3 regions of the Pseudomonas sp. UMAB-40 genome follow, and region 1 is predicted to be linked to each of the others. Evidence: predicted binding sites of a transcription regulator. Region 1 holds the regulator's gene; each other region holds the start of a gene.
The links. The regulator sigma-54, encoded in region 1, starts transcription at its own class of promoters, with help from an activator protein. The targets are predictions, from matches to a motif close to ANTGGCATNNANNTTGCTNT.
Positions count from the first base shown of each region.

Region 2: K0F88_RS19275 (pilin) is a predicted target of sigma-54. The motif match lies at 1,736-1,755, and genes of this name have one in related genera.
Region 3: K0F88_RS15050 (circularly permuted type 2 ATP-grasp protein) is a predicted target of sigma-54. The motif match lies at 1,870-1,889, and genes of this name have one in related genera.

Region 1 is NZ_LT607561.1:46,899-50,174, forward strand. It holds gene rapZ (RNase adapter RapZ) at 1-259, opposite strand, end outside; gene ptsN (PTS IIA-like nitrogen regulatory protein PtsN) at 262-726, opposite strand; gene hpf (ribosome hibernation-promoting factor, HPF/YfiA family) at 739-1,047, opposite strand; gene K0F88_RS16445 (RNA polymerase factor sigma-54) at 1,122-2,615, opposite strand; gene lptB (LPS export ABC transporter ATP-binding protein) at 2,800-3,276, opposite strand, start outside.
Region 2 is NZ_LT607563.1:169,957-173,232, forward strand. It holds gene pilB (type IV-A pilus assembly ATPase PilB) at 1-1,628, opposite strand, end outside; gene K0F88_RS19275 (pilin) at 1,854-2,267, shown strand; gene K0F88_RS19280 (BON domain-containing protein) at 2,582-2,935, shown strand; gene K0F88_RS19285 (DUF2845 domain-containing protein) at 3,219-3,276, opposite strand, start outside.
Region 3 is NZ_LT607560.1:15,496-18,771, reverse strand. It holds gene speE (polyamine aminopropyltransferase) at 1-554, shown strand, start outside; gene K0F88_RS15060 (hypothetical protein) at 732-965, shown strand; gene K0F88_RS15055 (ribonuclease E inhibitor RraB) at 1,180-1,521, shown strand; gene K0F88_RS15050 (circularly permuted type 2 ATP-grasp protein) at 1,921-3,276, shown strand, end outside.

The sequences.
Region 1 (3,276 bases):
CGTCACACTTGATATGCCGACTTCGGACTTCTTCGAGCAATTCCGGAAACCGCGACAGGTGACTCGGCAGGTTGCGCGCATCGATGGACACAGCAACCAGCGGTTGTGCGAGCTCGGTATGAATCAGCGCGCGCTCGGCCAGTTCCGGCAGTAATCCGGCCGGCAGGTTATCGATGCAGTAGTAGCCGTTGTCCTCGAGAACATCGAGTGCGGTACTTTTACCTGAGCCGGAACGGCCACTGACGATGATCAGGCGCATGATTAATGACCGTTTTGCTCGTCCAGGACAACCTGATACAAGGCTTCATTGCTCGGGGCGCTGCGCAGTTTTTCGCGGACTTCCTTGCGATCGAGCATGCTGGCGATCTGGCGAAGTAGTTCCAGGTGGGCATCGGTAGCGGCTTCCGGGACCAGCAGAACGAACAGCAGGTCAACCGGGGCGCCGTCGATGGCGTCGAAATCGATAGGGGCGTCGAGGTGCATCAGTGCGCTGACAGGCGACGTACAACCTTTCAGACGGCAGTGGGGAATGGCGATGCCGTTACCAAAACCGGTCGAGCCGAGTTTTTCACGGGCAATCAGAGCCTCGAAGACATCTTGCATCTCCAGATCCGGGACTTCTTTATGGATAAGGTTGGCAATTTGCTCGAGGGCTTTCTTTTTGCTGCCGCCCGGCACGTTCACGAGGGAACGGCCGGGGGTCAGGATACTTTCAAGTCGGATCATGGGTTGGGAGTGTTAACGACCGGTCGCGCCCTGAAGGAGGCTTTGGGTCTTTTCCTTATGCTTTTTGAGTTGTTTATCCAGCTTGTCGGTCAGTGCGTCGATCGCCGCGTACATGTCGGTATGCTCCGCGTTGGCGACCACTTCATTGCCGGGAATATGCAGCGTGGCTTCGATTTTCTGCTTGAGCTTTTCGACCGTCATCGTCACCTGCACGTTGGTGATCTTGTCGAAATGCCTCTCTAATCGTTCGAGTTTTTCGCCGATGTAGGTGCGAAGAGGTTCGGTCACTTCCAGTTGGTGTCCACTGATGTTGACTTGCATACAGCTTCTCCTTCGTTGCCAGTGCATAAAGCGGTAGATCAGATGATCTACCACTGGAACGCTGTGGCGTGGCTCTACATCAACCGCTTGCGTTCGCTCGAAGGCGCGATCCCGAGGGATTCGCGATACTTGGCGACGGTGCGGCGAGCCACCTGAATGCCTTGTGCCTCCAGTAAACCAGCGATCTTGCTGTCACTCAACGGCTTTTTCTGATTTTCCGCGGCAACCAGTTTTTTGATGATCGCGCGGATCGCTGTGGACGAGCATTCGCCGCCTTCGGAGGTGCTGACGTGGCTGGAAAAAAAGTATTTCAGTTCATATATGCCCCGAGGGGTATGCATGAATTTCTGCGTGGTCACCCGTGAAATCGTCGACTCGTGCATCCCCACCGCTTCGGCGATGTCATGCAGTACCAGCGGTTTCATCGCTTCGTCGCCATACTCCAGGAAGCCGCGCTGATGCTCGACGATCTGGGTGGCCACTTTCATCAGGGTTTCGTTGCGGCTTTGCAGGCTCTTGATGAACCAGCGGGCCTCTTGCAACTGATTGCGCATGAAGGTGTTGTCGGCACTGGTGTCGGCGCGGCGCACAAAACCGGCGTATTGGGCGTTGACCCGCAGCCGTGGCACCGATTCCTGGTTCAGCTCGACCAACCAGCGCTCGTTGTCCTTGCGCACGATCACGTCAGGGACAACATACTCGGCTTCACTGGACTCGATTTGCGAGCCCGGGCGCGGGTTGAGGCTCTGCACCAGCTCGATGACCTGGCGCAGTTCATCTTCCTTGAGCTTCATGCGGCGCATGAGCTGGCTGTAATCGCGGCTGCCGAGCAGGTCGATGTAGTCGGTGACCAGGCGTTTCGCTTCGGCCAGCCAAGGCGTCTTGGCTGGCAGTTGGCGCAATTGCAGCAGCAGGCATTCGCCCAGGTTGCGGGCGCCGATGCCAGCCGGTTCGAATTGCTGGATGCGGTGCAGGACGGCTTCGATTTCGTCCAGTTCGATGTCCAGTTCCGGATCGAAGGCCTCGAGAATTTCCTCGAGGGTTTCGTCCAGGTAGCCCTGATTGTTGATGCAGTCGATCAGGGTCACGGCGATCAGGCGATCGGTGTCGGACATCGGCGCAAGGTTCAGTTGCCACAACAAGTGGCTTTGCAGGCTTTCACCGACCGATGTGCGGGTGGTGAAATCCCACTCGTCGTCATCGTTGCTCGGCAGGCTGCTGGCGCTGGTCTGGTAGACGTCTTCCCACGCGGTATCGACAGGCAGCTCGTTGGGAATGCGCTCGTTCCAGTCACCTTCCTCGAGGTTATCCACCGTCGGGGCGGTTTCCTGGTAGGAGGGTTCGGAAATGTCGGCGTTGGGGAGCTGCTCGGCTTTGTCGGCCAAGGGGTCGGCGTTATCGAAGTCGTCGCCTTCTTCCTGGCGTTCGAGCATCGGATTGGACTCCAGGGCCTCCTGGATTTCCTGTTGCAGGTCCAGGGTCGACAATTGGAGCAGGCGGATAGCCTGTTGCAGCTGCGGTGTCATCGTCAGCTGCTGGCCCATTCTCAAGACTAGCGATGGTTTCATGGCAGGGGCTTAACACCTTATTCGCCGGCGCACATGCGCCATCCACTACAGGGCGCCGGAGCGCCAAACATAAGCAAATTATATGCCCGAAACTGCAGCGTTTGCCTAGAGCGCTGTAACAATAAAAAAGTATTGATTTTTTATCGAGGCAAGCGCCCGGACAACCAGCCAGACACCTCAATGCTTACAGGCGGAACTCATGGCCCAGATACACTTCCTTGACCAGTTCGTTGGCCAGGATGGTGGCGGAGTCACCTTCGGCGATCAGTTGGCCATCGTTGACGATGTAGGCGGTTTCGCAGATATCCAGTGTTTCACGGACGTTGTGGTCAGTGATCAGCACGCCAATGCCTTTGGCCTTGAGGTGGTAGATGATCTGTTTGATGTCGCCCACCGAAATCGGGTCCACACCGGCGAATGGTTCGTCGAGGAGGATGAATTTCGGGTTGGTGGCCAGTGCCCGGGCGATTTCCACCCGGCGACGTTCACCGCCGGACAAACTCATGCCGAGGTTGTCGCGGATGTGGCTGATGTGGAATTCCTGCAGCAGGCTTTCCAGCTCCTTGCGACGCTCGGCCTTGTCGAGTTCCTTGCGGGTCTCGAGGATGGCCATGATGTTATCGGCCACCGAGAGTTTGCGGAAGATCGATGCTTCTTGCGG
Region 2 (3,276 bases), on a different contig from region 1:
CGCAAGTCATTAAAACCGTCCTTGCGCATCTGGATGTCGATTTCCAGTGAGTTGCCTTCGGCCATGATCAGTCGTTGCAGGTCCGGTGTGTTCTTTACCACTTCATAAATCCCCACTCGACCTTTGTAACCGCGGTTGCACTGATCACAGCCGACCGGCTCATAGATCGTGAATGAGCCGATGCGTTCCTCGGGGAAGCCTTCCTTGAGCAGCGCTTCGCGGGGAATCACGATGGGTTTCTTGCAATGGCTGCACAATTTGCGCGCCAGCCGCTGGGCGATGATCAGGGTGACCGAGGTGGCGATGTTGAAGCCCTGAATGCCCATGTTGTGCAAGCGGGTCAGGGTTTCTGCAGCACTGTTGGTGTGCAAGGTGGAAAGCACCATGTGCCCGGTCTGGGCGGCCTTGATGGCGACTTCGGCGGTTTCGAGGTCGCGGATTTCACCGACCATGATCACGTCCGGGTCCTGACGCAGGAATGATCGCAGCGCCTGGGCGAAATCCAGCCCTTGCTTGGGGTTGACGTTGACCTGGTTGATGCCCTCCATGTTGATCTCCACCGGGTCTTCGGCGGTGGAGATGTTGATGTCCACGGTGTTGAGGATATTCAGGCCGGTGTAGAGCGACACGGTCTTGCCCGAGCCGGTCGGCCCGGTGACCAGGATCATCCCCTGTGGCTGCTTCAGCGCGGCCATGTACAAGTCTTTCTGCTCAGGCTCGTAGCCGAGGGCATCGATGCCCATTTGCGCGCTGGACGGGTCGAGGATCCGGATCACCACTTTCTCGCCCCACAGGGTTGGCAGGGTATTGACCCGGAAGTCGATGGACTTGGTCTTGGACAGGCGCATCTTGATCCGCCCGTCCTGGGGTTTGCGCCGCTCGGAGATGTCGAGGCTGGCCATGACTTTCAGCCGCGCCGCAATGCGGTTGGCCAGTTGGCTTGGCGGACTGGCGACTTCGCGGAGCATGCCGTCGGTGCGCATCCGCACCCGGTAGGTTTTTTCGTAGGGTTCGAAATGCAGGTCGGAAGAGCCGCTTTTGATCGCATCGAGCAACATCTTGTGGACGAAACGCACCACCGGCGCGTCATCGGCATCCTGGCCGGCGATGGCGTCCTTTTTGTTGTCGTCGACCGACTCGATGTCCAGCCCGTCAAGGTCAACATCGGCCATGTCTTCCAGGCCGGTGGAATGGCTGTCGAAGAATTTCTCGATGGCGTCGCTGAGTTTATCGTCCTCCACCAGGATGGCTTCGGTGTTCAACCCGGTGCTGAACTGGATGTCATTGATGGCTTGATGATTGGTCGGGTCGCAAATCCCCACGAACAGTTTGTTGCCACGGCGCCAGAGGGGCAGGGCGTGGTGCTGACGGATCAGCTTCTCGCTGACCAACCCTCGGGGCTGGGTTTCCCTGTCCAGGCAATTGAGGTCGAGCAGCGCCATGCCGAAATGCTCCGACGCAATCTCGGCGACCTGTCGGCTCTTCACCAGTTTGTTCTGCACCAGGTAACTGACCAGGGAGATTCTGCTGCGTTGGGCTTGCTGATACGCCTGTTGCGCGCTTTGTTCAGTAAGCAGTTCGGCCAGGACCAGTTGCTTGGCCAGACCGCTAAGGGCGATGTCATTCATAGGGATACCGGACGCAGACAGTTCATGACTTATAGCCTAGTCAAGGCGCTGAGCCAAACCAGCGGCCGTCAGGTGACAAATAGTGTCAGATAGTGCGGATCCTGGGGGTAGGAAAGGTCTTTGCTCTCGCTTCGCGCCCCGTGAACAGGGGGCGCAGCGCTTGGCACGGGGTGTGCTGAAGCTAGTTCAGATCATGAGATTTCGACTCATGCATGGAGCCTGTCTATGAATACTCAAAAAGGTTTTACCCTGATCGAATTGCTGATCGTGGTAGCGATCATCGGGATTCTGGCGACGTTTGCGTTGCCGGCTTATTCGAAGTATCAAGCGCGTGCCAAGGTGACGGCCGGTCTGGCAGAGATCACAGCGTTGAAAGTCCCGTTTGAGGACCTTATGAACTCCGGTACCAATCCGGATCTGACGAAGGTCGGGGGAACAGCCACTACCTCTAACTGCACCACTACAGCTTCTGGCGTGGCGACTGATGGTACCGGTTCTATCGCTTGCACGATTCTTAATGCACCGGGTCCGGTTTTGAGCAAGACAATCACCCTGTCGCGCACGTTGGCTGGCTGGACATGCGCCACCACGGTTGCGCCTGATTACGCGCCGAAAGGTTGTAATGCCACCGGAACGTAGTTTCTCGGCGGCTTGACGAGTGCCCTGTCTGCAAAGACAGGGCATTTTTTTTGTCTGACGTAGGGGAAAACTCGTGAAAGAAAGAAATTCTCGACAATTCATGGCCTTAGGCCCACGTCAAAAACCGCAACTTGCATGTAGAGAATCTCGAAGTCATGCATTTTGCATGATTTCGAAAATCGGCCTGTTTCATAAGTAACTGTTTTATAAGGAATTATTTCCTGTCTCAAAGTTGGCACAGCGTTCGCAATATACCCAGTAACCCTGCTGACAAGACACGCAGCAGACTTTCTAGAAAAACAGGAGTTACTCGTATGAAGAAGTTCGCTATCGCTGCCGCTACTGCTACCGCGCTGACCCTGACCATGGCCAACGCTGCATTCGCTCAAACCCAGGTGACCCAGGCTCCAATGGTCCTGGCAGCCGGTGAAGTGACCAAAGCCAAAGAAGCTACCTCCGATACCTGGATCACCACCAAAGTCAAAAGTGACCTGGTAACTGAAAAAGGCATTCCTGGTACCGATATCAAAGTCGAAACCAACAAAGGTGTTGTATCCCTGTCGTCCACCGTTGCGGTGACTGACGCTCAGAAAGCCACCGCTGTGGCGATCACCAAGAAAATCAAAGGCGTCAAAGCGGTATCCGCTGACGGCCTGAAAGCCGAGTAAGGCAAGACTTCTCGCCTGGACTGGGAGAAGGCGCGGCAGGCGGGCCGAGCAATACGCCAGCCGCATCTGGAGAGTTCATGCGAAAGGCCACAAGGATGTGGCCATTACAGGCCTCCGACATTCGTGTCGGGGGCCTGTTCTATTGTGGGCGTCGCAAAAACCAATGTGGGAGTGAGCCTGCTCGCGATAGCGGTGTGTCCGTCAACATCAATGCTGAATGACACACCGCCATCGCGAGCAGGCTCGCTCCCACATTGGTATGTGCCCACTTTGGATTGTGGGTTCAGTTACCGCGTTTACTGGTGATCTGTTTCAGACGATTACCTTCAAACCGCAGGTAT
Region 3 (3,276 bases), on a different contig from region 1:
TGGTCGAGATCGACGGCACCGTGGTCGACATGTGCAAGGAATTCCTGCCGAACCACTCCAAGGGTGCGTTCGATGATCCACGCCTGAACCTGGTGATCGACGACGGCATGCGTTTCGTCGCCACCACCACCGAAAAATTCGACGTGATCATTTCCGACTCCACCGACCCGATCGGTCCTGGTGAAGTGCTGTTCTCCGAAAACTTCTACCAGGCCTGCCGTCGCTGCCTGAACGAAGGCGGCATCCTGGTCACCCAGAACGGCACGCCGTTCATGCAGATCGAAGAAGTCAAAACCACCGCTGGCCGCCTGCGCAGCCTGTTCCCGGACTGGCACTTCTATCAGGCCGCAGTGCCGACCTACATCGGCGGCGCCATGACCTTTGCCTGGGGCGCGACAAACACCGCCTATCGCAAGTTGTCCCGCGAAACCCTGCAACAGCGTTTCGCCGGCAGCGGCATCATCACCCGCTACTACAATCCGGAAATCCACATCGGCGCTTTCGCCTTGCCGCAATACGTGCTGCAAGCGGTGAACAAGCCAAGCAACGACTAAACTGTACGCATAGCCCCATGTAGGAGCGAAGCTTGCACCGCTTTCGCGAGCAAGCTTCGCTCCTACAGGTTCTCAGTATTTTTCATGTTTGCGTGCGGTGATCCGTTTGAACGATCACTCAGGCCAAAAGTCCAGATGGTTGTAAGCCCATTTGCGGATTTGTTCGAGGAGGCACTGATGCAAAAGTGGAAAATCACTTTCGTGGATGATCACGGTGAAACAGTCGATGAAGTCTTTGAGTGCGACGAGTGCCCGGATAACGAGCAAGCCGCGAAACTCATCAAGGCCCGGCTCCTTCCTGTCGCCGCCGAACTGGATCTGAATGATCTGGAAGGGCGAACCACTGATGCCTGCGTCAAAAGTCTCAAGACCCAGAACAGCATTCAAATCCTCGGCATCACGCCAATCTGAACAACACCTGTCTCATTCTTATCCAGGCCTTGGCAGCGCCTCTGTCTTGGGGCTACTCTGCAATCGAGATCAGCGAACGGATCGCTAAGGTCTGGTCTTGTCAGCTACATGCTTGCTTCCCACCGGCAACCTGGTTGCCGCATCACTCGCACCAATCGGTTGCTTGTGCCGGGAATACGGAAAGTCTATCCATCATGATTGAGGGGGACGTTTCATGAGCACAGCCTATCAAGAAGACATCAGCAGCAGCGTGTTGCGCCGCATGAAAGAAGGCGGTTTCGATTTTTCACGATTCCATCCCATCGAGTTCTACGCCATTTTCCCGGACGAGGAGCGGGCACGCAGGGCGGCAGGGCAATACAAAGGTGAATCCTTGAACGCGCAGATCAGTGTGCGCGATGACGGCGCATGGGCGCTCGAACTGAGCAAAGTCATGTACGCCACCTACGATGACATCGGCGATTTCGAACAGGGTTTCGAGGCTGTGGTTGAGCCTCTGGGCGGCATCCTCGAAGGGTGGGGCGTCAAGCAGGAAGTACGAGGGCGACTCGCATAACGTTATGAACAGTGACAACGCTCAGCAACGGCTGACCTTCGGGTTGGCCGTTTTCGTTTGTGGCATCCGAAATATCCCCTCGGCAAAATTCTGAAACAAGAATCCCGGCGCAAAAAAAACCGCCTGAGCAGGCGGCTAAAGGGAAGTTCGGTCAGGTTTTGCAGCGGATGCGCGGATTATCCGCACCGCTGGCCGGGCAGTGAAATCAACTCTGACTATGCTGGTGATAGGCGACAACGTCGCCTTGCAATGAAGCGGGGGCGATCAGCTTGGGGCGTTTGCTGCACAGGATTGGTGCGGTGCAAACAGCGTGATTATCCAACTGATTGATAACAAAGCGTTTCTGCCGATGGCACGGGCCTTGCGAAGCCTAGATGTCCGGGTGACAAGGAGTACGGCATGATCCGCACCTATTTTGATGAGATGTACGATGCCGGCGGCCAGGTCCGCCCGCATTATCGGGAGTTTGCCCGTTGGCTGGCCGAGACGCCTGACGAGCTCTTGGCACAACGGCGACGCGAGGCCGATCTGTTATTTCATCGCGCCGGGATTACCTTCACGCTCTACGGTGATGAGCAGGGGACAGAGCGCCTGATTCCTTTCGATACCATCCCGCGCAGCATCCCCGCCAGTGAATGGCGGATCGTTGAGCGCGGCTGTATCCAGCGGGTCAAGGCGTTGAACATGTTCCTCGCCGACCTCTACCACGAGCAGCGCATCATCAAGGCCGGCATCATCCCGGCCGAGCAAGTGCTGGCCAACGAGCAATACCAGTTGGCAATGCAAGGGCTCGATCTGCACCGCGATATCTATTCGCACATCTCCGGCGTTGATCTGGTGCGCGATGGAGACGGCACGTACTACGTGCTCGAAGACAACCTGCGTACTCCCAGCGGCGTGAGCTACATGCTCGAAGACCGCAAGATGATGATGCGGTTGTTTCCCGAGTTGTTCTCGGCCCAGCGCATCGCACCGATCGACCATTATCCGAACCTGTTGCTCGACACTCTGAAAAGCTCCAGCCCGATCGATAACCCGAGCGTGGTGGTGCTGACACCGGGTCGCTTCAACAGCGCGTTCTTTGAACATGCTTTTCTGGCGCGGGAGATGGGCGTTGAGTTGGTGGAAGGTGCGGACCTGTTCGTGCGCGACGACAAGGTGTTCATGCGCACCACGGACGGGCCGAAGGCGGTCGACGTGATTTACCGTCGCCTCGACGATGCGTTCCTCGATCCGCTGGCGTTCAACCCGGATTCGATGCTCGGTGTTCCGGGGCTGCTGTCGTCTTACCGATCCGGCAACGTGGTGTTGGCGAATGCCATCGGCACGGGGGTGGCGGACGACAAGTCGGTGTATCCGTTTGTCACGGACATGATCCGTTTCTACCTGGACGAAGAGCCGATCCTGAAGAACGTGCCGACGTTCCAGTGTCGCAATCCTTCTGAGCTTTCCCACGTGCTGGCCAATCTTCCAGACCTGGTAGTCAAGGAAACCCAGGGCTCCGGCGGTTACGGAATGCTGGTGGGGCCGGCGGCGACCGCGGCGGAAATCGAGTCGTTCCGCGCGCGGATCAAAGCCAAGCCCCACGCGTATATCGCGCAACCGACGTTGTCCCTGTCGACCTGTCCGACCTTTGTCGAAAACGGCATCGCGCCACGCCATATCGACCTGCGTCCGTTTGTATTGTCTGGCCGCGAAACCCGGGTTGTGCCCGGCGGTTTGACCCGTGTCGCCCTGCGTGAAGGCTCTCTGGTG